3 regions of the Lysinibacillus sp. NPDC093712 genome follow, and region 1 is predicted to be linked to each of the others. Evidence: riboswitches for the same ligand, from Rfam matches in the RefSeq annotation. Region 1 holds a riboswitch; each other region holds the start of a gene.
What was found. A riboswitch is a leader RNA that binds a small molecule or an ion and turns the genes downstream of it on or off. The one in region 1 is predicted to bind S-adenosylmethionine.
Positions count from the first base shown of each region.

Region 2: it holds a riboswitch for S-adenosylmethionine, as region 1 does, so the genes downstream of both, ACQKNX_RS17150 (O-acetylhomoserine aminocarboxypropyltransferase/cysteine synthase family protein) here and ACQKNX_RS22135 (methionine ABC transporter ATP-binding protein) in region 1, are expected to answer to the same signal.
Region 3: it holds a riboswitch for S-adenosylmethionine, as region 1 does, so the genes downstream of both, ACQKNX_RS19945 (cyclase family protein) here and ACQKNX_RS22135 (methionine ABC transporter ATP-binding protein) in region 1, are expected to answer to the same signal.

Region 1 is NZ_JBNNUU010000009.1:81,175-88,748, reverse strand. Features, by position in the region: gene ACQKNX_RS22170 (acetyl-CoA C-acetyltransferase) at 1-71, shown strand, start outside; gene ACQKNX_RS22165 (acyl-CoA dehydrogenase family protein) at 143-1,927, shown strand; gene ACQKNX_RS22160 (hypothetical protein) at 2,070-2,237, shown strand; gene ACQKNX_RS22155 (arsenate reductase family protein) at 2,497-2,850, shown strand; gene gcvH (glycine cleavage system protein GcvH) at 2,932-3,312, shown strand; gene ACQKNX_RS22145 (hypothetical protein) at 3,553-3,894, shown strand; gene ACQKNX_RS22140 (thioredoxin family protein) at 3,908-4,219, shown strand; SAM riboswitch class I at 4,275-4,379, shown strand; gene ACQKNX_RS22135 (methionine ABC transporter ATP-binding protein) at 4,464-5,492, shown strand; gene ACQKNX_RS22130 (methionine ABC transporter permease) at 5,482-6,150, shown strand; gene ACQKNX_RS22125 (MetQ/NlpA family ABC transporter substrate-binding protein) at 6,213-7,076, shown strand.
Region 2 is NZ_JBNNUU010000004.1:359,485-367,058, forward strand. Features, by position in the region: gene ACQKNX_RS17130 (DMT family transporter) at 1-858, opposite strand; gene ACQKNX_RS17135 (DNA-binding protein) at 1,016-1,246, shown strand; gene ACQKNX_RS17140 (homoserine dehydrogenase) at 1,309-2,295, opposite strand; gene ACQKNX_RS17145 (hypothetical protein) at 2,713-3,099, opposite strand; gene ACQKNX_RS17150 (O-acetylhomoserine aminocarboxypropyltransferase/cysteine synthase family protein) at 3,507-4,808, opposite strand; SAM riboswitch class I at 4,922-5,035, opposite strand; gene ACQKNX_RS17155 (glycerol-3-phosphate acyltransferase) at 5,193-5,834, shown strand; gene ACQKNX_RS17160 (succinate CoA transferase) at 6,036-7,556, opposite strand.
Region 3 is NZ_JBNNUU010000006.1:175,787-183,360, reverse strand. Features, by position in the region: gene ACQKNX_RS19970 (MerR family transcriptional regulator) at 7-840, shown strand; gene ACQKNX_RS19965 (hypothetical protein) at 910-1,263, opposite strand; gene ACQKNX_RS19960 (DUF2225 domain-containing protein) at 1,285-1,980, opposite strand; gene ACQKNX_RS19955 (Cof-type HAD-IIB family hydrolase) at 2,442-3,215, shown strand; gene ACQKNX_RS19950 (DedA family protein) at 3,741-4,337, shown strand; gene ACQKNX_RS19945 (cyclase family protein) at 4,410-5,147, opposite strand; SAM riboswitch class I at 5,410-5,511, opposite strand; gene ACQKNX_RS19940 (hypothetical protein) at 5,620-5,925, opposite strand; gene ACQKNX_RS19935 (VOC family protein) at 6,195-6,638, shown strand; gene ACQKNX_RS19930 (methyltransferase domain-containing protein) at 6,712-7,317, shown strand; gene ACQKNX_RS19925 (DUF1540 domain-containing protein) at 7,427-7,574, shown strand, end outside.

The DNA of each region.
Region 1 (7,574 bases):
AAAAATATGGTGTGGTTACAATGTGTATCGGCGGTGGTATGGGCGCTGCTGGAGTATTTGAGATTTTATAAGTTATGTGAAATTATTTGAGAATTGCGAATTGTATGAGTGCCTGGCACCTAAAAATAAGGAGGAATTTAACATGACAGAAAAAACAACAGATATCATTAAAGGCGGCGGATTTATCATTGAGGACGTGGCATTGGACCGCGTATTTACACCAGAAGATTTTACAGATGAGCATAAAATGATTGCCAAAACTACTGAAGAGTATGTTGCTAATGAGGTATTACCTGTAGTTGAAAACTTGGAGCATCATGAGTTCGAGCATTCAGTACGTCTACTGAAAAGTGCTGGTGAACTTGGTTTATTAGCTGCAGATGTACCAGAAGAATACGAAGGTCTTGGCTTAGATAAAGTATCTTCTGCATTAATCGCTGAAAAAATGTCAGTAGCTGGAGGCTTCTCGATTACACATGGTGCACATGTAGGGATTGGTTCATTGCCAATCGTGCTATTCGGGAACGAAGATCAAAAGCAAAAGTATTTACCGAAGCTTGCTTCTGGTGAATTAATTGCAGCTTACGCATTAACAGAGCCTGGTTCAGGTTCGGATGCTTTAGGTGCCAAAACGACTGCAAAGCTAAATGCTGCTGGTACTCATTATGTATTAAACGGTGAAAAACAATGGATTACGAACGCTGGTTTTGCTGATGTCTTTGTTGTGTACGCAAAAATCGATGGCGATAAATTCTCAGCATTCATCGTGGAACGTGCCTATAATGGTGTTTCTGTAGGACCAGAAGAAAAGAAAATGGGTATCAAATCTTCTTCAACTCGTACATTAGTGCTTGAGGATGCAGAAGTACCTGTTGAAAATCTACTAGGTGAAGTAGGTCGTGGACACGTCATTGCGTTTAACATTTTAAATATCGGTCGTTATAAATTAGGTGTAGGAACAATCGGTGGCTCAAAACGTGCTTTAGAGCTAGCTATTCAATATACAAACCAACGTCAACAATTTAAAACGAAGCTTTCTGATTTTAACTTAACGAAAGAAAAACTATCGACAATGGCGTCTCAATTATATGCGTCTGAGTCATTAAATTATCGTACGGTTGGTTTATTTGAAGATCGTTTAAGCCAGTTAAGCCCTGAAGAACAAAAGCAAGGGAAAGTTATTGCAAATGCAATAGCTGAATATGCAATTGAGTGTTCGATTGCGAAAGTGTTTGGTTCGGAAACATTGGATTATATCGCAGATGAAGCGGTGCAATTACATGGTGGCTATGGCTTCATGGCAGAATATGAAGTGGAGCGTATTTATCGCGATTCCCGAATTAACCGTATTTTCGAAGGTACGAATGAAATTAACCGCATGATTGTACCAGGTACATTTATGAAAAAAGCGTTAAAAGGTGAATTGCCATTATTACAGGTCGCGCAAAACTTACAACAAGAACTTCTTATGCTAATGCCTGAAGATGTAGGCACAGAGCCACTAGCACAAGAAAAATACCTTGTGAAAAATGCTAAGAAAATTGCTGTATTAGCAGCTGGTATGGCAGCACAACGCTACGGAGCGAAGCTTGACCAAGAACAAGAGGTATTAGTGAACATTGCCAATATCGCCAACCAATTATTTGCTATGGAGTCTACTGTTTTACGTACAGAAAAGGCAATTGCGCGTGAAGGTGCAGAAAAATCACATCAAAAACTACTTTACACACAAATCTTCTGCCAAGAAGCATTTGCAGAAATTGAGAAAGAGGCAAAGGATACAATTCTTGCTTCAGCAGATGGAGATGCTGCACGTATGACATTGTCAGCATTACGTAAACTGACTCGTAACAATCCTTATAACCTGATTGCTAAAAAGCGTGAAGCTTCAGTTAAACTAATCGAAGCAGAAAAATTCATCGTATAATATAAACTTTGACCTAGTTACTTGCTATAGGATAGTTAAGATTAGAGTGTCGCCAAAAGGCAACGAGAAAATCATTCTTGTTGCCTTTTGTTATGTGGGTGCCAGGCACTCAAACAATTCTGAATTTTGCTAGTAGATATTAATGGAAGACGAAACAGGCCGCGTGCTAGCGAGGGTTACGGCTTACACTGTGCCCGCGGAAAGCGCAATGGATTTTTACGATATAGGAGCTGACATTATGCCAAGTGCCCATGCCAAAGTGTCAGGCACACAAACAATTCTAACTTTGCATTTTAAGACTACTAAGTAAAAATCCACGTAGACTCCTGCGGGAACAGCACAGAATGTAAGACGTAATAGACCGCCCGCTAGCGAGGGTTACGGCTTACACTGTGCCCGCGGAAAGCGCAATGGATTTTTACGATATAGGAGCTGACATTATGCTAAGTGCCCATGCCAAAGTGTCAGGCACATAAACAATTATGAAATTAACCAATAAATGTTTCGTTTTGGCTCATACTAGTTATGATGGTATACTACAGGAAATGATAGCAGAGGAGCCTATAAATATGATTCAATTTATCCATTACCCTAAATGTACAACTTGTAAAAAAGCACAGAAGTGGTTAAACGACAATGGCGTTTCATACGAAGAGGTACACATTGTTGAACAACCACCTACGAAAGAGCAAATAAAAAGTTATTGGCAAGCTAGCGGACAGCCACTGAAGAAATTTTTCAATACATCTGGCATGAAATATCGTGAACTTGGGTTGAAGGATAAACTGGCGGAAATGCCGGAAGATGAACAGCTCACACTACTTGCTTCTGACGGTATGCTAATTAAGCGACCAATTGTTACTGATGGAAAAAAAGTAACGTTAGGTTTTAAGGAATCAGATTTTGAACAAGCGTGGAAATAACAGCTTTAATCCTTGTTTTTATGAAAGAAATATGGCACACTGAAAGTGAATATATTACATATTTATGGAGGGGTTTTTGGCATGAGCACACCTAAAGACTTACGTTACTCTGAAGAACACGAATGGGTAAAATTAGAAGATGGTAAAGTACGTATCGGTATTTCACATTTCGCACAATCTGAATTAGGAGATATCGTTTTCGTTGAGCTTCCACAAGTTGGCGACGAAATTAAAACAGATGATCCATTTGGAAGCGTAGAATCAGTAAAAACTGTTTCTGAATTATACGCACCCATTTCAGGTACTGTAGTTGAAGTAAATGCAGATTTAGAAGATAGCCCTGAATTCGTAAACGAATCACCATATGAAAAAGCATGGATGATCGTTGTAGAACCTGCTGATGCTTCAGAAATTGAAAGCCTTATGACTGCAGAACAATACGAAGAAATGATTGCAGAATAAACAAGCCTATAATAGAAAAACGTCGGCATACATACCGGCGTTTTTTATTATATAGCACGAGGTATTAGTTGCCTTGACTCTGCAAGTAAACGATAGTACAGTGACTCACCATAAAATGTTGTCCAAATTGCGAAGCGACATGTGAAAATGATTGTTAACATGTAGATCTATACATCGTGTGGAATCCTGTAATTGCGATGAATTGTTGTAGTAAATAACTGTCTAAATGGGGGTGGCGCGATGTTCGAAGGGAAATGTTTAATCGTGGAAGGCCGTTCGGATAAGCTTCAAATAGAACCTATTTTGAGTGAAGATGTTACAATACTTTGTACGAATGGTACAATTGGTGTGCATCAATTAGAAGAATTACTCGACCCATATGAGGGCTGTGAGCTATATACATTTTTTGATGCAGATGCATCAGGAGATAAACTACGAGCATTAATGGACAGACATTATCCTGAGGCGGAGCATTTGCGGACAATGCCTACTTATAAAGAAGTAGAAACTACACCGAGGAAAGTGCTTGCGATGATTTTATTGCGCGCGCATTTTTCCATCCATAATGAATATATTTTGTAAGGTTGCGTGAAAAATGGAAGAATGGTCAAAAGAGCAGTGGGAAACGGCTGTAAAATCTGGTGGAAAAACTGCCTTTTATTTATATACACCGATGTGTGGAACTTGTGCAGTTGCATCTAAAATGATGGATATCATAGAACAGTTACTGCCACAGTTGAAATTAGGTAAGGCAAATATTAATTTTTTAGAGCAAATAGCTTATGATTTTCAAATCGAAAGTGTACCTTGTTTACTCGTTAGCGATGGAGGAAAAGTTATAGAGAAGGTTTATGCATTTCAATCCGTACCATTTTTATACGAATTGTTAAAAAAACCAATTGACTGAACTTTGCTAGCATGGTAAAGTAACAACTATATTAAAAACTATTAAATATATCGAACTCTTATAAAGAGTGGCGGAGGGAAGTGCCCTATGAAGCCCGGCAACCATCACATATGTGAAAAGGTGCCAAATCACTCAAAGATTTTTCTTTGAAAGATGAGAGAACGGTTTAGCGTATAAAATACGTGACCCCTTCTACTTGTCTATGAGTGAAGGGGTTTTCTATATGAGAAAAGGAGTATTCGCTATGATACAGCTTCAAAATATTACGAAGAAATACAAAACCGCAAATGGCGAATTAACTGCTGTTAAAGATGTCAATCTTACGATTAACAAAGGTGAGATTTTTGGCATTATCGGCTATAGTGGCGCTGGTAAAAGTACGATGATTCGTTTATTAAACGGTTTAGAAAAGCCGACAACAGGTTCGGTGAAGGTGAACAATCAAGAATTTTCATCTATTAAGGGCCAAAAGTTGCGTGATGCTAGACAAAAAGTAAGTATGATTTTCCAACATTTTAACTTGCTTTGGTCAAGAACAGTTGCTGAAAATATCGCTTTTCCACTTGAAATTGCAGGTATAGCTAAGAGTGAGCGAGACGCACGTGTGAAAGAACTTATTGCACTTGTTGGTTTAGAAGGACGTGACAAGGCGTATCCATCACAGCTATCAGGCGGTCAAAAGCAACGTGTTGGTATAGCACGAGCACTTGCCAATAATCCTGAAGTGCTGTTATGTGATGAAGCTACATCGGCACTCGATCCAGAAACAACAGATGCAATCCTTGATCTGCTTGTCGACATTAACGAACGATTAGGTTTAACGATTGTATTAATTACCCATGAAATGCATGTAATCCGCAAAATCTGTCATCGTGTAGCAGTAATGGAAGCTGGAGAAATTGTTGAACGTGGTGAAGTATTACAAGTGTTCCAAGCACCACAAGCAGCGATTACTAAAAAATTCGTTTCGCAAATTACCGATACGAAGGAAACCCAGGAGACAGTCGCACAACTTAGAGTAAATTATCCAACGGGACACCTTGTTAAGCTTGTCTTTGTTGGTGAAAAAACAGAGCAACCTGTTATATCGCATTTAGTAAAACAGTTTGATGTGGAAATTAGTATTGTCCATGGCAATATCTCACAAACTAAAAATGGCGCATACGGTACTCTTATAGTGCAAATTGATGGCACGGATACAAATGTAGCAGCTGCACTAAATTATTTAAATACAGTTGAAGTACAAACGGAGGTGATTGCAAATGCTAACTAGTCTCTTTCCGAATGTCGACTGGGAAAAAATGTGGACAGCCACATATGAAACACTTTATATGACCACTCTTTCAACAGTCGTAACATTTATACTTGGTTTAGCCATTGGCACAATCCTCTTTTTAACGAGTCCAAACCAATTGTGGGCTAATAAAATCGTTAACTTTTTAACAGGATCGGTCGTTAATATCTTCCGTTCAATACCATTTATCGTGTTAATTATTTTACTAATACCATTTACGAAGTTTTTACTTGGGACAATTCGAGGAGCAAACGCAGCCCTACCAGCACTTATTATCGGTGCTGCACCATTCTATGCACGAATGGTATTAATTGCATTACGAGAAATTGATAAAGGCGTTATTGAAGCCGCACGCTCGATGGGTGCTAAAACGTCCACAATTATTTGGAAAGTACTAATTCCAGAATCATTACCGGCACTTATTTCTGGGATTACCGTAACGGCTGTAGCACTCGTTGGGTATACGGCAATGGCTGGAATTATTGGTGCTGGCGGCCTAGGAAACTTAGCCTTTTTAGATGGCTTCCAACGTAATCGCCAAGATGTGACATTAATGGCAACTATTTTGATCTTAGTAGTCGTATTTATCATTCAATGGATTGGCGATATGATTACAACAAAAACAGACAAACGTTAAAAAGGTTAACCCGGTTTTTACCGCTAACATATTGTTTGAACAAATAAAGGGAGTGTATACAAATGAAGAAGTTATTAGCAGGATTATTTTTATCAGTACTTGTACTAGCTTTAGCAGCTTGTGGTGCTGGTAACAAAGACGAAGCAGGTTCAACATCTGGAGACAAGGCAGACGACAGTGCAAAAACTGAAGAAAAAGTAACATTAAAAATAGGTGCTTCTAACACACCTCACGCAGTTATTTTGGAACAAGCAAAACCGATTTTAGCTAAAGAAGGTATTGATTTAGAAATTGAAACGTACCAAGATTACGTACTACCTAACCAAGATTTAGATTCAAAAACTATTGATGCAAACTATTTCCAACATATCCCTTATTTAGAATTACAAATTAAAGATAATGGTTATGATTTCGTAAATGCTGGCGGCGTACATATCGAGCCAATCGGTATTTACTCTAAAAAATATAAATCTCTTGAAGACCTACCTAAAGGTGCAACAATCTTATTATCAAACTCAGTTTCAGACCATGGCCGTATGCTGTCATTGTTAGAAGCAAAAGGCTTAATTAAATTAAAAGATGGTATCGACAAAACAGCAGCAGAAATTAAAGATATCGTTGATAATCCAAAAGACTTTAAATTCGATGCAAATACTGCACCAGAATTACTTGTTCAAATGTTTGAAAATGAAGAAGGCGATGCGGTTCTTATCAACTCTAACTATGCAATTGATAACGGCCTAAACCCAATTGAAGATGCAATTGCACTAGAAGATAAAGAATCTCCATATGTTAATATTATTGCGGTACGTGCTGGAGATGAAAATAAGCCAGAAATTAAAAAATTATTAGAAGTATTAAAATCTAAAGAAATCCAAGACTTCATCCTGAAGGAATGGAAAGGCGCAGTAGTACCAGTAAAATAATGAAAACTTTTATAAAAGAGGATGTAAGTATGAAAACTTACATTCTCTTTTTTCGTGAAAAATGAATTGCAGTTGGATTACTGGAAAATATAACTGTTTGTAAGTGAGGTAATTTCGCATGCATTAATTTAAATTACCAAAAATTTTATATAGAAATGGTTTGGTAAGTTTTATAAAATAAATGAATCAATCATCGCTCAATATGTCTTGTACAAACATGTCAAATTGAGATACTACGTGAGAAAAATCTTTTGTATAAGTGATGGTATTGGATTATTTTTTTATCCTTTCACTAGAATAGGAAGCAAATTCTAATCAGCCATCTAGTATCGATTCTCAATCGATGTTAGGTGTTTTTTTATTTGAACAGCGAGTAGTGGCTTTAGAAGTATAAAAAGGGTATATAAAAGGTTTATATAAACAATTTTTGAAATGTAATGTTAATTTAGAAGATTAACATTCCTCAGTATTACAATTGTTTTTTCTATAATACTGTTA
Region 2 (7,574 bases), on a different contig from region 1:
CTATTTTTTCCTTCCCGCAAAAGTAAGAACTACAATGCCACTAAGTAGCATTGCAACACCAAACCAAGATGTTACGCTTAAATGCTCGCCAACTAGCACTACACCTAACATTGCTGCAGTTAAGGGCTCCGCAAGTGATAATGTTACAGCAGATGATGAGCTAATTTTCTGAAGACCACTTAAAAACAATAAATACGCTATGCTTGTACACATAACGCCCATAAAAAGCATTGTCCATAAGTTTTGTGTAACTACTAGCCAACTAAACCCATTGCCAATTGAAAAAGGTAGTAATAAAAGCGCACAAATCGAAAACGTCATAGCCACAGCAGGTAATGCTTCCTGCTGTGCCATTAGTTTTTTACTTATATTTGTATATACTGCGAAAGAAACCCCCGCACAAATGGCTAGCCCTATGCCACCCATATGTATAGTTCCATCTCCATTATTAATAAACAAAAGAATACATCCTGTAATTGTCATAACTGTTGCGATGCCCCATACTTTTGTTGGTCGCGATTTCAATAGTAGCCACTCCAGCACGCCTGAAAACATCGGGGCACTACCAATTGTCACAACAGTGCCGATTGCTACGCCTGTTAGACGGATAGATGTAAAAAAAAGACCTTGGAATAAAGCAATACTTGCCGCCGCCAATATTGTCCATTTCCAGGACCATGTTCGAAAAGTAATTTTACGTAACAACACTACTACAACTAATAATAATCCACCACCAATAGCTGAACGAATAGTCGCCACTGCAAACGGCGATACGCCATTATCTAAAAAAGTTTGTGCTGTCCCTGTCATTCCCCATAAAATAGCTGCTAGCAGTACAAAAAAATATGGATAGACCATTGCTGATTCCCTCCTAACCTTTAACACTATTACTGTTAACTATACAGATTTATCCAAAATCAAACAATTCCCAACTTACTTTCCTTACATACAATCCATTATTATGTTTTCTATAACAGAGGAGGTATAATAATAACATTAAAAGGAGCGACCGTTTATGTATAAAACTATTGAAGAAACAGCCTTGGATCTTGGCATGCCTGAGGAGCAGATACTGCGACTTGTTTATGAAGGACGGATCCGTTCAATTTATGATGGGGATCAAATACTGATTAATAGCGGACAATTTAGTACCTATTTTGAACAGTTAGAACGGATAAAAGAAGAAATAGAAATTTGGCGTAACACACCTATTCCTGAAGATATCGACGTGAAGGACGAAGACTAAACTTTAAAAGTGCCAGGCACTCAAACAATTCAAAATTGTTTGAGTGCCTGGCACCTACTCAACTAAATACTTACTACAAATCCAGCACGTTTTCCGATAATCTCAGCGTAGTCCTCAACCATCACACTTGCCGTTGGATACATGCCTGCGCCTGGACCTACTAATGTTAATGTACCAATATAATTTGTTTCAAGCGCAACCGCATTATTAACGTCATCAACCGGATAAAGCGGATGCTCTTTATCTACTAGTTGTGGACCGACCTTTGCAACCACTTTACCATTTGTAAGTTTCTCCACTTCAGCTACATGGCGATAACGTAAGCCTTTTTCACAAGCATCCTTTACCTGTTCAGCTGAGATACAGTCAATGCCTATTACTTCGACGTCAGCCCAATCTGGTTGTTCACCAAATGCTAATGCGCTTAAAATCATTAACTTTTTAAAGGCATCTTGACCAGATACATCATTATACGGGTCCGCTTCTGCGTAACCTAAGTTTTGCGCCTCTTTTAAAGCTTTCTCAAAGGACCAGCCCTGTGCGCGCATTTTTGTTAAAATATAATTTGATGTTCCATTCAAGACACCTTGAATACGGCTTACATCATTTACAAGCAAAATATTTTTCATCGTTTTAATAACAGGCACGCCGCCTGCTGTTGTTGCTTCGAAGCCCACGAATACACCATTTGACTTTGCAAGTTCTTGTAACTCTAAGCCACGTTTTGCAAACATCACTTTGTTTGCTGTAATCACATGGCACTTATGTTCAACTGCACGCTTTAAATAACCAAATGCCGGTTCTTCATTGACAATTGCTTCAAATACAACTTGCATGCCAGGTTCTGCTAAAACCTCATCCATACTCGTTGTTAATAAATGAGCAGTACCTGGAACACGTTCACGACTAGTATCCGTTACTAATATTTTTGCTACTTCCAATTCAATGCCTAATTTCCGTTTAAGTTCTTCACGCTTTTCATTCAATATATGATAGATACCTTGACCTACAGTTCCAAATCCTAAGATTGCTGCCTTTATAGTTGCCATACTTGTTATTCCCTCCAACGTACATTTCTCCAGTTTTATATATATATAAAGTCTGTGCCTACAAGCACATATTCAAATAATTCAAAATTTAACCTAAAGAAAATTGTAACGCAAATAAATACATTGCACAAGAAAAATCTTTCTAGGATGGACAATTGTTTTCTCTAGGAGTGCAAAAGAAATCGGTTTCATTGCCTTTATTATACGTTTTATTAATAAATCTATAATTTTCGAACAACTCTTGACGAATTCTTATAAAAAAAGAAATGCCTTTCTTCTATTATATATGTATGAAGATACCCGTTATAGAATAAGCTGTTTTTGAAAAGCAGTAACTAATTTCACAAATAACGAAAACGCAACAAAAAGCTCATTCCCTATAGCAGTAGAGAATGAGCTAAAAAATATAAGGGAAAGTTAACTTGCTTGTAAAAATAATCGATAACGATATTGCGCTAAAGCTGATTGCACTAGCTTTATTTCTTCTTGTGTAAAGTCCGGTACCGCATATGTGCGTTCAATTAATTGAAACGATCCGTATTTTAAATAATATTCTGTCGCTGGTAGTGCAATATGGCTTGTACCGTAAGCTTCATACTCTTCAAAAACTTCTTTGACTATATAGCCTTCTTCTTTAGCATATACGATTTCTTCAAAAGCACTATGTCCAAAAGTTTGTTGCCATTTTGTTTCAACTGTCGAAAGTAAGTTTTGAATGGATAGGTTGTTCACAAAATGTTGACTTTCATTTAATTCATAAATTATATAAGCTGTAACATTTTGTGCACGATAAACATTTCCCATTTAAAACACTCCTTTTCGATCAGTTTTTTAAGCGAGCGTAGCTACTGGCTATGTAGCTACACTCTTTTCATATATTTATTCAAAAGTGGGGGAGCACTTATGAAAACAAATTAATTGTTACCGCCTAAACTGTAGCGGCATTTAGAATTACGTAACATCGACACTCTTTAAAATTGTTCTAGGTTGGTAGCCATTCGAACATTCAACTTAATCCCTAGTATATAGCATGGTTTTAATCAAGTCAACAATACTTATAAAAATACTAGGTATTATTTATAGGAAATTTCAGATAACTTACCGAATGAGGTAATGATTGATGTAGCAACGTTACACGCATTACCAAATGAGGCATTTCGAATGAGAAAATACGTTAACGCTACGACATGAATCTAATTTATCAATTTATGTTAAGCTTCTACTTTTTGTTCAGTAGGTGTTACTTGTGCAATTGCTTGTTCTAAGTCTGCAATAATATCCTCAACTGCCTCTAAACCGATTGATAAGCGAATGAGCGACTCGGATACGCCAGTTTGGATTAGTTCCTCTGCAGATAATTGTTGATGGGTTGTAGATGCTGGATGAATAATTAACGATTTTGCATCTCCAACGTTTGCTACATGCGAGAATAGTTTCACGCTGTCTATTAGCTGACGCCCTGCTTCTCGTCCACCTTTAATGCCAAATGTAAGCACTGAACCGAAGCCATTTTTCAAGTATTTCTTCGCTAAGTCATGGGAAGCAAAATCCTCTAATCCATTATAATTTACATATTCCACAGATGGGTGGTTACGTAAATATTCAGCAACTGCTAACGCATTCTCATTATGTTTAGGAATACGCAAATGAAGCGTTTCTAAACCTTGTAGTAAGTTAAATGCAGCATCAGCACTTAATGTTGGACCAAAATCACGTAGTAATTGCACACGCAGTTTTGTGGCAAATGCAGCCGCTGCAGTATCAATACCATATCGCAATCCATGATACGATGTGTCTGGCTCTGTAAATCTAGGGAATCTACCTTGTGTCCAATCAAATTTCCCAGCATCTACAACAACGCCACCTAAAGTTGTACCATGACCACCAATCCATTTTGTTGCTGAGTGAACAACTATATCTGCACCAAAGTCGATTGGCGTTGCGCCATATGGTGAAGCAAATGTGCTATCAATAATTAATGGCAAGCCATTTTCATGTGCAATCGCTGCTACTGCTTCTACATCTAAAACCTTTAAACTTGGATTGCCGTAAATTTCAGCAAACACTGCTTTTGTGTTTTCATTAATCGCAGATTGGAAGTTCTCAGGGTTTGTTTCATCTACAAAAATTGTTTTAATACCGTAGTTTGGTAGGGTATTTGCTAATAAGTTATATGTTCCTCCGTATAAAGAGCTTGCTGCTACGATTTCATCCCCTGCACTTGCTAGATTTAAAATTGAAAATGCGATAGCTGCTGCACCTGATGAAAGTGCTACTGCTGCTGTACCGCCTTCCAATAAAGCGATGCGTTTTTCAAAAACATCTACAGTTGGATTTGTAATACGTGTGTAAATATTGCCCGCTTCTTCTAATGCAAAAAGACGTTGCGCATGAGCAGTGTCTTTAAATACGAAAGCTGTTGAACGGTACACTGGTACAGTTCGAGAACCCGTCACTGGATCAGGCTCTTGACCACCGTGTAATAGTAATGTTTCTGGTTTGAAATTCGACATATTTTCTTCCTCCTTAATGGTTTTACGATGGTACCGGAGATGAGGAGGATTTATGTGTAGAAAACAAAAACCCTCTTCAGTTAAGAAGAGGGTTGCGGTTGCAAGTTTTCCTCCCCTTATCTGCCAGATCCAAGTAAGAATCTGTAGGAATTAGCACCTTAGCAAGTTCGTCACTCACTGGTTGCCGGGCATCATAGGGCCTATCCCTCCGCCGCTCTTGATAAGAGTATGTGATTCAATTTCCATCGTTGTTACACAGTATAAACATAGACTTTTTTTCTGTCAACAGTAAAATTTATTTTTTTCTGAAACTTCTGTCTGCTAATTTACGTAATAAGAGCACATACACTATATTAAAAAATAAAAATGAAAGGAGCATTTTTTATGGAAAAAGCCATTATTTTTTTTATTATTATTATCATTGGTTATTTAATCGGCTGTATCCACGGATCTAAAGTAGCACAATTTCTATCGGGTGTAGATTTAAAAAAGACTGGTCATGGCAATGCTGGTGCCTCAAACGCAACGCTTTCTCTTGGCTGGAAATACGGCCTATTAGTGGCACTAATTGATATTGGCAAAGGCGTCGGTGCTATTCTCTGTGCCATCTACTACTTTTCTTCTAATGCATCACAATTCACTGAAATACAAACGTGGCTCTTAATCTATACAATGGCTGCTAGTGTTATTTTAGGGCATAACTTCCCATTCCATATGGGCTTTAAAGGTGGCAAAGGTACTGCCTCCATTATTGGGATTTTACTTGCTGTCGATTGGAAAATTGCTTTATGTGCACTTATATTATTTGTGATTTTATCTTTCGCTACAAACTATTTAATCGTCGGTGTGTTAGAATTTTATATTGTATTTTGTACGGCAACTTATTTATGGATACCTGGAATTGGCCCAACTATTATTTCCATTCTACTTTTATGCATAGCGTTCATCTTGCATATTGAAAATATTAAAAGGCTATTCCAAGGAACAGAACCGAAAGTAACATCTGCCTTTAAAAAATCAGCATAAAACAAGAAGATGGGACATAACTTTGAGGATACTAGTTGGTAGTAGCGAGGACGGTGACTCCTGCGGCAGCAGTACAAACTTCAGACGCAACTGACAGCGCGGCAGCGACGATTTTGGCTGACGTTTACCCGTGAAGTAGACATCAACGCACAGCAAAAAGTGTTAGATCGATAGCAGTCAATCTAACACTTTTTAAATATATTATTTTGCAAATGATGGATCTAACATTGTACCATTCTTTGCTAAATTCACATGCCAAGAAAGTGCTTTTTCTAAATCATGCGGTGTATGGTGACCACCTGTTGCTTCATTTGCGTCATTAAAGTAAGCCCATAATTGCTCTTTATAATCAGGATGTGCACAGTTTTCAATGATTAGACCGACACGCTCTTTAGGTGCTAGACCTCGTAAGTCTGCAACGCCCTGCTCTGTTACGATAACATCCACATCATGTTCAGTATGGTCTACATGCGAAACCATTGGAACGATACTAGAAATTTTCCCACCTTTTGCATACGATTTTGTCACGAAAATACCTAATCGTGCGTTACGAGCAAAATCTCCAGAACCTCCAATACCATTCATCATCTTTGTGCCAGAAACATGAGTTGAATTTACATTCCCATAAATATCTAATTCAAGCGCTGTATTTACAGAGATCAAGCCGAGTCGACGGATAATTTCTGGGTGATTAGAAATTTCCTGTGGTCGTAACACTAATTTATCTGCATATTTTTCAAAATTTCCGTAAACTTGGTTTCCTACTTTTTCAGATAGGGTAATAGATGTAGCAGATGCAAAGCTTACTTTTCCAGCATCCATTAATTCAAATACAGCATCCTGTAGTACTTCCGAATAAACTTCTAAATTTTCAAACTCGGAATCTTTGAAACCTAATAATACAGCATTCGCCACTGAACCTACACCTGATTGTAGTGGGCGTAAACTCGTCGTTAAACGACCTACTTTAATTTCTTCTCTTAAGAAATTCAGTAGATGATTTGCCATAATATCTGTTTCTTCATCAGCCGGAACAATCATTGATGGCGCATCCAAAATATCTGAAATAACAATACCTTTTACTTTGTCTAAATTAAGTGGAATGCCAATTGTACCAAGTCGATCTGACACATTTAGCATTGGAATTGGATCACGTTTACCTTGTGGCCCTGGAACAAAAATATCATGCACACCTTCTAATGCATCAAGCTGTGCTACGTTTAGCTCGATGATAACTTGGTCTGCTTCTTGTACGAAAATCGGAGAGTTACCAACTGAAGTTGTAGGAATTAATAAGCCATCTTCTGTAATAGCAGCAGCTTCAATAATAGCAAAGTCAATCGGACCAATAATGCCCTGACGTACTAATTCAGCATTGTGTGATAAATGGGCATCAACATAAGTAACTTCCCCACTATTAATCATGTTTCGAATGCCTGCGTCTCCTTGGAAAGGCCCGCGCTTGCGAATAACACCAGCTTCTGCTAAGTATTGGTCAACTTCAGGTCCAAGTGATGCACCTGTATATACATCTACCTTGAAGCTTTCTGTTTTTGCTTTCTCAACAAGTGCAAGCGGTACCACTTTTACGTCACCTGCACGTGTAAACCCACTCATACCAAGTACCATGCCGTCCTTAATCCAAGATGCTGCTTCTTCTGCTGATACGACTTTGTTCCGTAATTGTTCATTACGAAGCTTTTTTGCTAACTTTTCATCCATTCCTTATTCCTCCATCCC
Region 3 (7,574 bases), on a different contig from region 1:
CTTAAAATGCTTAATAAAAACGTAAAATATTTTACAACAGGTGAATTTGCTAAGCTTTGTAAGGTGAATAAACAAACGCTCATTTACTATGATCAAATTGGCCTTCTATCACCAATTATGAAAGATAGTAAAGACTATCGTTATTATTCCATCGCTCAATATGATTTTTTTAGCGTTATTGAATTATTAAAAACACTTGGTATGTCTTTAAAAGAAATTCAAAAGTATATGGCGGATAAATCACCAGAAAACTTTTTAGATTTGATGCGTCAGCAAAAGGAGCTTGTGGCGAAAAAACGGCAAGAGCTTGAAATGATTGAAAGTATTATTGAGGTAAAAATCGAGACAACAGAGGAAGCGATGCATATAGATTTTGACAGCATTACGATCGGTCATTTCCCGGAAGAGACATTATATTTAAGCAAAAATATTGAAGATTCCACAGAGGAACAGTTTGTAAAGGCGGTCTCGGATTTTATCGATGAATTGGATCGCTCGCAGCTTGATACAGGCTATCCAATTGGGGGCATCACAAAAAGAGAGCAAGTTTTAGCTGGTAACTATGATAATTATTGTTACTTATATATGGAACAACCGCATCCTCAAGAAGGGCATCCATATTTTAAGGCGATTGAAGGAGATTTTATTATTGGTTACCATATAGGATTATCAACGACGCTAGGCCAAACATATGAACGATTATTTAAGGTCATGGATGAAAACGGCTACGAGCTAGGGCAGTACGTGTATGAAGAATATATTTATGACGCTGTTATTAAAAATCGGGAAGAGGATTATGTCACGAAAATTATGATGGAAATTATCAAAAGGGCAAAGTAGTTTTTCAAAAAAAGAATCTACGACATTGTGGCTATTCACGCAATGAGGTAGATTCTTGTATTCAAAGGTTTATTTGTAATGGTAAGTGCTAGCTCTTGAATTATTGCGTTGAATTTTATTAAACCATGCTTGATCTTTTTCTTCTTGCTGTAAGGTATTAACGATGGTTGAGGAACAGTTAACACAAATTTTTGCTTGTGTAATTTTACCGCATCGTTCACATGGTGCGCCAAGATTAGGGAAGATAGAGGTTTTTAACTTGCCTGTCTTCACCCATTTATAAAGTAAGTCCGATGAAATACCTGTTAATGCAACAATTTCATCATTCGTTAAGTGCCGATTATTTTTTCTTAATAAAAAATGATGTAATTCCGAAAAAATATCCTCTTCTCGAGCGTCTATTTTTTTTTCGAACAGCAGCATTCAAATCCTCTCCCTTCTCAATTATTTGATGATTTCTTCTTTATTTTCAGAAACATAGTTAGGGTGTTCGTCATATTTATAGTTTTCCCAACGATTACGTGCTAGTTTGCGATATTTATTGGAAACATTGCGATCTGCGATTAATCTAGAAAATCCTTTTTTTGCTTCTACAATATCGCCGAGTCGAAGGCTTAATTCGGCATGTAAAAATTGAATTCGCTCGCTGCCTTCTTGATTGGACGCAAAAGATTTACTGTAAAAGTCTCTTGCTGCATATAAGTAGTGAGTTTCAGATTCGCTTTCATTTTTCAAACGATACAGCCAAGCTATTTTTAGGGCGATATTAGCCATTAAAAGTGCCTCTTCCATTGAGGCCTTTGCTACGAGATAGGCCAATTTATAGCTAACGATAGCATCATCAATCGTGCGTTCGTGACAGATGTTCATTGGCTTATGTAGTTCTTTAATATACAATTCCTCGATTAGTAGCAAGAACGGTCCATACGTTCTCGTCATAGATTTATGGTAAGCATATCCGCAATGCGGGCATACAGCAACTTCATAAAGCAATGGATTTAAGCCTTCATAAACGGGCATAAAATCCGTTTGTTCTTCGATTATTTTAAAACGATTTGGTCGAACTTTATATGTTGTATATTGTTTTTTGCAAAATTTACAATCCACATTACTTTCGTAGTAGTAAATATTAAAACCCATATGAACCAACTCCTCTGTGTCGAGTTTTTAACATTTCTTTAGTTCTATTTAAATAAGGGCGATACTCGTTCAATATATTTAATGGATTTTCTACTATTTTAGCAATTCTATGTTTTTTGGTATACTCCTTCAGTATGATTAAAGTAATGCCCATAAAACATTAATTTTTTATATGTAAAGGGAATGCATGGTTTAAATATACTGGCAATAGTATTTATCGGTGGTGTATAGGGAAAAGTTAAATGTTTTAGTCTACTTTATTAAATTAAATCTGACATACTTAGAATGCTGTTTTTTATAAAAAATTGTCGTAGTTTTATTATAATACATATAGGATAAATTTACTATTCAATAATATGCATATTGATAAGGGATTTAAGCCGGTAGAAAGCTAATTTTTTTAGTTTCAAAGTACAATAATCACTATATTTTTCTATTTAATTTAAAGGGGCTAGATCGAAATGGATTGTAAAATTATTTTCTTTGATGTGGATGGTACGCTTATCAACTATAGCGATGGTTGTATTGAAAGAAGTACGAAGAACGCGCTACAAATACTAAGGAACAAAGGAATTCGATTAGTTGCTGCAACTGGTAGACCATTATCCATGTGTCATGATTTGCAAGAACTAGGTATTGATACATTTATTACTGCTAATGGTGCTTATACTCGGCATGGTGATCAAATCATCCATACCATTCCTATCGCACAAGAAATCGTAGAAAGCGTAAAAGCTTTTGCTGAAGACAATAATAATAGTCTATCATTTTTCACTGACCAACTATCCATGAATAATGTTCGCCATCCTGCAACACTAAAAGCGATGAAGGAGACATTATCTTTAGATGAGTATCCTCCCACTAATAATAATATTTTAAACGAGAAAGTTTACTTAATGTGTTTATATGCCAACGAACAAGAAGAGAAAAAGTACATAACACAATTTCCAAATTTGAAGTTTGAAAGATGGCATCCGACGATTATGAATGTGCTACAAGACGATGTATCAAAATCCATCGCTGTTGAAGCAGTGCTAAAATATTTCAACCTACTTCCGAAAGAGGCAATTGCTTTTGGAGATGGAGATAATGATATTGATATGTTAAAGCAAGTTGAATATGGTATTGCGATGGGAAATGGCAGTGTCGCATTAAAAAATATCGCTGATTATGTCACGAAGAAATCGGATGAAGGTGGCATAGATGATGCATTGCGTAAGCTACAGCTAATCTAAGGTAACAAATACGATAAAAAATGAAATAATATTGCAATCGCATCTATAGGAGAATATTTAAATGATTGCTATTGCTACACTAGCTAGCAATAGCCCCTTCTTCTCATAGTAGGTGCATAGCGTTGATTAGATTTTGCTGGATAGATAGGAATGTTATCAAATTGTATGAATAAATTATTGATAATGGTCGTGGTAGATGTTCTAGTTGCCATTGTCGTATATATTTGTTTATAGTCAGCCCATCAGCCAAGAACGAAATAAGTCGTACATGAGTGAGTCTACAGTAAGGGATATGGAGTCATCATCAATAGAAATTAGCGCTGAAAGAGTTACGAAGATACGGTAAAGAGGGTTTTTGTTGAAAACTGAATTTAACAAAAATAAAGTTGTGATGATTGTACAATATTGATATACATGTAATAATGATTAAACCTATGCAAAAGTGATTGTTAAAAATAATTGACTTTAAGAGGCTTATGTTAAGCTAAGATAATGGGAAAATTAAGGCTTTAGGTGGGGTAAAACATGGTGCATCACGTGCAATCTCTTATTGAACATTACGGGTATTTTGGGATTATTCTTATACTAGTTGGAGGGATTGTCGGGCTGCCACTTCCTGACGAAATTTTTTTAACCTATGTAGGGTATAATGTTTATCGAGAAAATTTAGAGCATATTCCTGCATTAATAAGTGCTGCGGTGGGAGCTGCAGGAGGCATCACCCTCAGCTACTTTGTTGGTCGTCGATTCGGTTTACCGTTATTACAAAAATATGGGCCGAAAATTCATATAACAGCACAAAAAATTGAGTTTACGAAAAAATTGTTTGAAAAGATAGGGCCTGTACTATTATTTATTGGATACTTTATACCTGGCGTTCGTCATCTCACAGCATATATTGCAGCCATTAATAATTATCCTTATAAAAAGTTTGCTGTTTATGCGTATGCAGGTGCAATCGTATGGACTTTCACATTTATTACTTTAGGGAAAGAGCTAGGAAATAAGTGGCGTTTTGTTGGTATGTATTTATCTCAATACAGCTTCTATGCAATATTGGTGTTTATAGTACTAATGCTGATTGTGTACTATATATTTAAAAAAAGAAATACGATTAAATGAATACAGCATGTTAAAAGAAGGTCTGCTACAAATGATTATATGACATTTGAGGCAGACCATTTTTGTATAGAATTAAGGCAAAATAGCAAATGAACGTACAGGGAATCCAGATGCTTTTTCAGGCTTTGGCACAATGTTGAAAATGACTGCACCTTTTGCTGGTAGCTTATCTAAATTCGTCATTAGTTCAATTTGATATGTATCCTGATCTAGTACAAAGTATTCGCCATCAAGCGTTCCATTTTTACGGAAATCTGCTGCTGAATCTGTATCGAATGTTTCGTGACCAATTGCATTAATGTTCCGTTCTGAAAATAAAAACTGCAACGCTTCTAATCCCCAACCTGGAATATGGTTATGACCGTCTTTATCTTTATTATTGAACAAATCCTTATCAGGCCAGCGTTTACTCCAATCAGTTCGCAGTGCGACAAATGTACCTGCTTCAATTTCTCCATATTCTGCTTCGAAATCTAAAATATCTTGTACACTTAACGTAAAGTCATTGTTCGATTCAGCTTCCTTGGACTTATCAATAACAATTAGCGGTAGGACAAGTTCTTTTAATTCTAATTCGTCTAAGTAGCGTGTATTTGAAACAAAGTGGATAGGTGGATCAATATGCGTTCCATATTGCCCGGGAAACGTAAATTGTTGTGCAAAGAAGCCGTCATTATGCGAAAATAGCGTTTCAAATTTGGCATCTTCAAACATAAAGAAATGAGGAGAGTTAGGTCCGAATGTGTGTGTTAAGTCGATCCATTGCTTGGATTTTAATAGCTCTAATGCTTGTAAAAGTTCATTTGTCATTGTTATTCCCTGCTTTCTTTTAGTATGAGTGGTGAATCAATTTCATCATTAAGTACGAACATTGAAGAGATAAAAATTATGATGATCCATCATTACGCTACAGGCAGACGCTTTCCACGTGCAAGCACCGAGCTTCCTTCCGCACCATTAAAATGTTCGTGAACTCTTTTAGAAAAACTAAGATGAAATTAACTCTTGCTTAAAATAAAATAAAAAAAGAGCCCTACTTGTAGAAGAGGACTCTTGTGTACTAAAGTCAGTCTCCTCATCTTTTCGCGAATTTCGCAAATTGGAATTAGCACCATGCCTAAGACTGGTTGCTGAGACTTCATAGGGCCAATCCCTCCATCTCTCTTGATAAGAAAAATATATGAATTTTCAGAAATAGTAATACCAAATACTCTAGCATAATCATAAATAGTTTACAAGTTCTATAGGAGTGCATGGTTATAAAAAATAAGAAGCTTTTCCCTTACCAATATAAAATTACCGCTATACTACAGCACCCACCTTCTGATAATACAATTCGAATATTATCTGGCGTATATTTCGCTTCAAACTTCGCCGTAACGCCCGCTGAAGAAATGAGTTTTTGCACTTCATCTTGCTTGGAAAGCTGTGCGGCATTCTTAAGATCATGTGCAAATTGATCAGACCCTTCAATTTTCTCTGTTAGTAATTGGGCCTGCTGCATAATTGGCTGAATTTGTTTGGCTGATGTCTTCAACTTCAATGTATTAATAGGCGGGTACGGATTTGGGTTTGGGGATGTGGGCATCGCAAGCTGTCCCGGCAAATGATGCGGTAAAGGGGAATTAGAAATGCCCCAATGTGGATATTGATTTACAAAAACATAATACGGATAAGGATTGTAATACAGCAGAATTCCTCCAATCCATAGCTAATATCTTAGTGTATCTTATGTAGCGGCATTATGTTTTGTGTTGAAGGTCATCTTTTATATGGAGCGCGTACCAAGGTCGTAGAAGGGAAATTAACTAAAATAGGAGAATAAGTAATAGATACTGTAGAAAAGGGGTAGATGGGATGAATCGTTTAAATTTAATTACATTAGGTGTAAAAAATATGGTAGAATCGCTGGCATTTTATCGTGATGGGCTTGGGTTTGAAGTAGTCGTCTATGGGGATGAAACAAATCCAGATGTTATTTTTTTCAATAATGCAGGAACAAAAATATCTTTATTCCCAATTGAGCGCTTAGTAAAGGATATTGATGAAGCGAATCCGCCAGCTGTAAGCGATGGCTTTAATGGCATGACACTTGCCTATAATGGAAAGTCTAAAGAAGAAGTCGATGAAATATTTTTGTTAGCAAAAAAAGCGGGAGCGAATATTGTAAAGGAGCCTGAAATAGTGTTTTGGGGAGGCTATAGCGGCTATTTCCAAGACCCAAACGGCTTTTATTGGGAAGTTGCACACGGTGATATGTGGCAATTTGATGAAAATGACATGTTAATTATTACGCAATAGATTGTCGGTGTGCTTTGATGAAGTTTTTGTCAAAGCACGTTTTTATAAACTAACCGATAGAGGAGATGGTATAGTGAAACCGTTTTGGGAGAAAGATTACTTAGCGGATACGCATTACGCTTTTGGTAACCCAAGTGAGGAAGTGGTTGAATGGGCAAAAACATTACAAGCTGGAGCGCGCATTTTAGATATCGGATGTGGTGATGGTCGGCACGCAATCTATTTAGCACAGCTTGGGTTTGAGGTTGAAGCTATCGATATTTCGGAGGCAGGTATTGCTAAAATCAATAGATATAAAGCGTTGCACCAATTACATAACTTACAAGCTATTGTGCAAGATGTTACGACATATGAGTTTAAACATTCCTATGATTGTATTATTTCACATGGCTTGTTCCACTTTTTAGAGCGTGAAGCTTGGCATAGCATTATTCATTCAATGCAAATACATACGAAAATACAGGGCATCAATATTATTACCGTATTTACAGACGAAGTAGATATTCCAGAAGATTTAGCACCATTTGTTAAAGGAATATGTAAAGAAGGCGAAATCAAAGATTTATATCATAGTTGGTTAATTCAATATTATCGTTCTTACCAATTTGAAGATCAGCATGACAACAATATTAAACATTGTCACGCAGCAAATAAATTGGTCGCTGTAAGAAGAAAATAAAGAAAACGAGGCACCATTGTTATTTTAGGTTATTTTTATGTTTTATGTTTAAGTTAAGTATTGAAAACTCCGAATTTGTTAAGGATAACAAAAAAGGAGGTGTGATACGATGGCACAACAGATTCTATGTGAAGTCAATAACTGCACGTATTGGGGCTCTGGTAATAAATGTACTGCAGAAGCTATTTACGTTGTAAGTCAAAAAGGTCAGCATGCATCCAATAGTGAAGAAACAGATTGCAAAACATTTACACCTG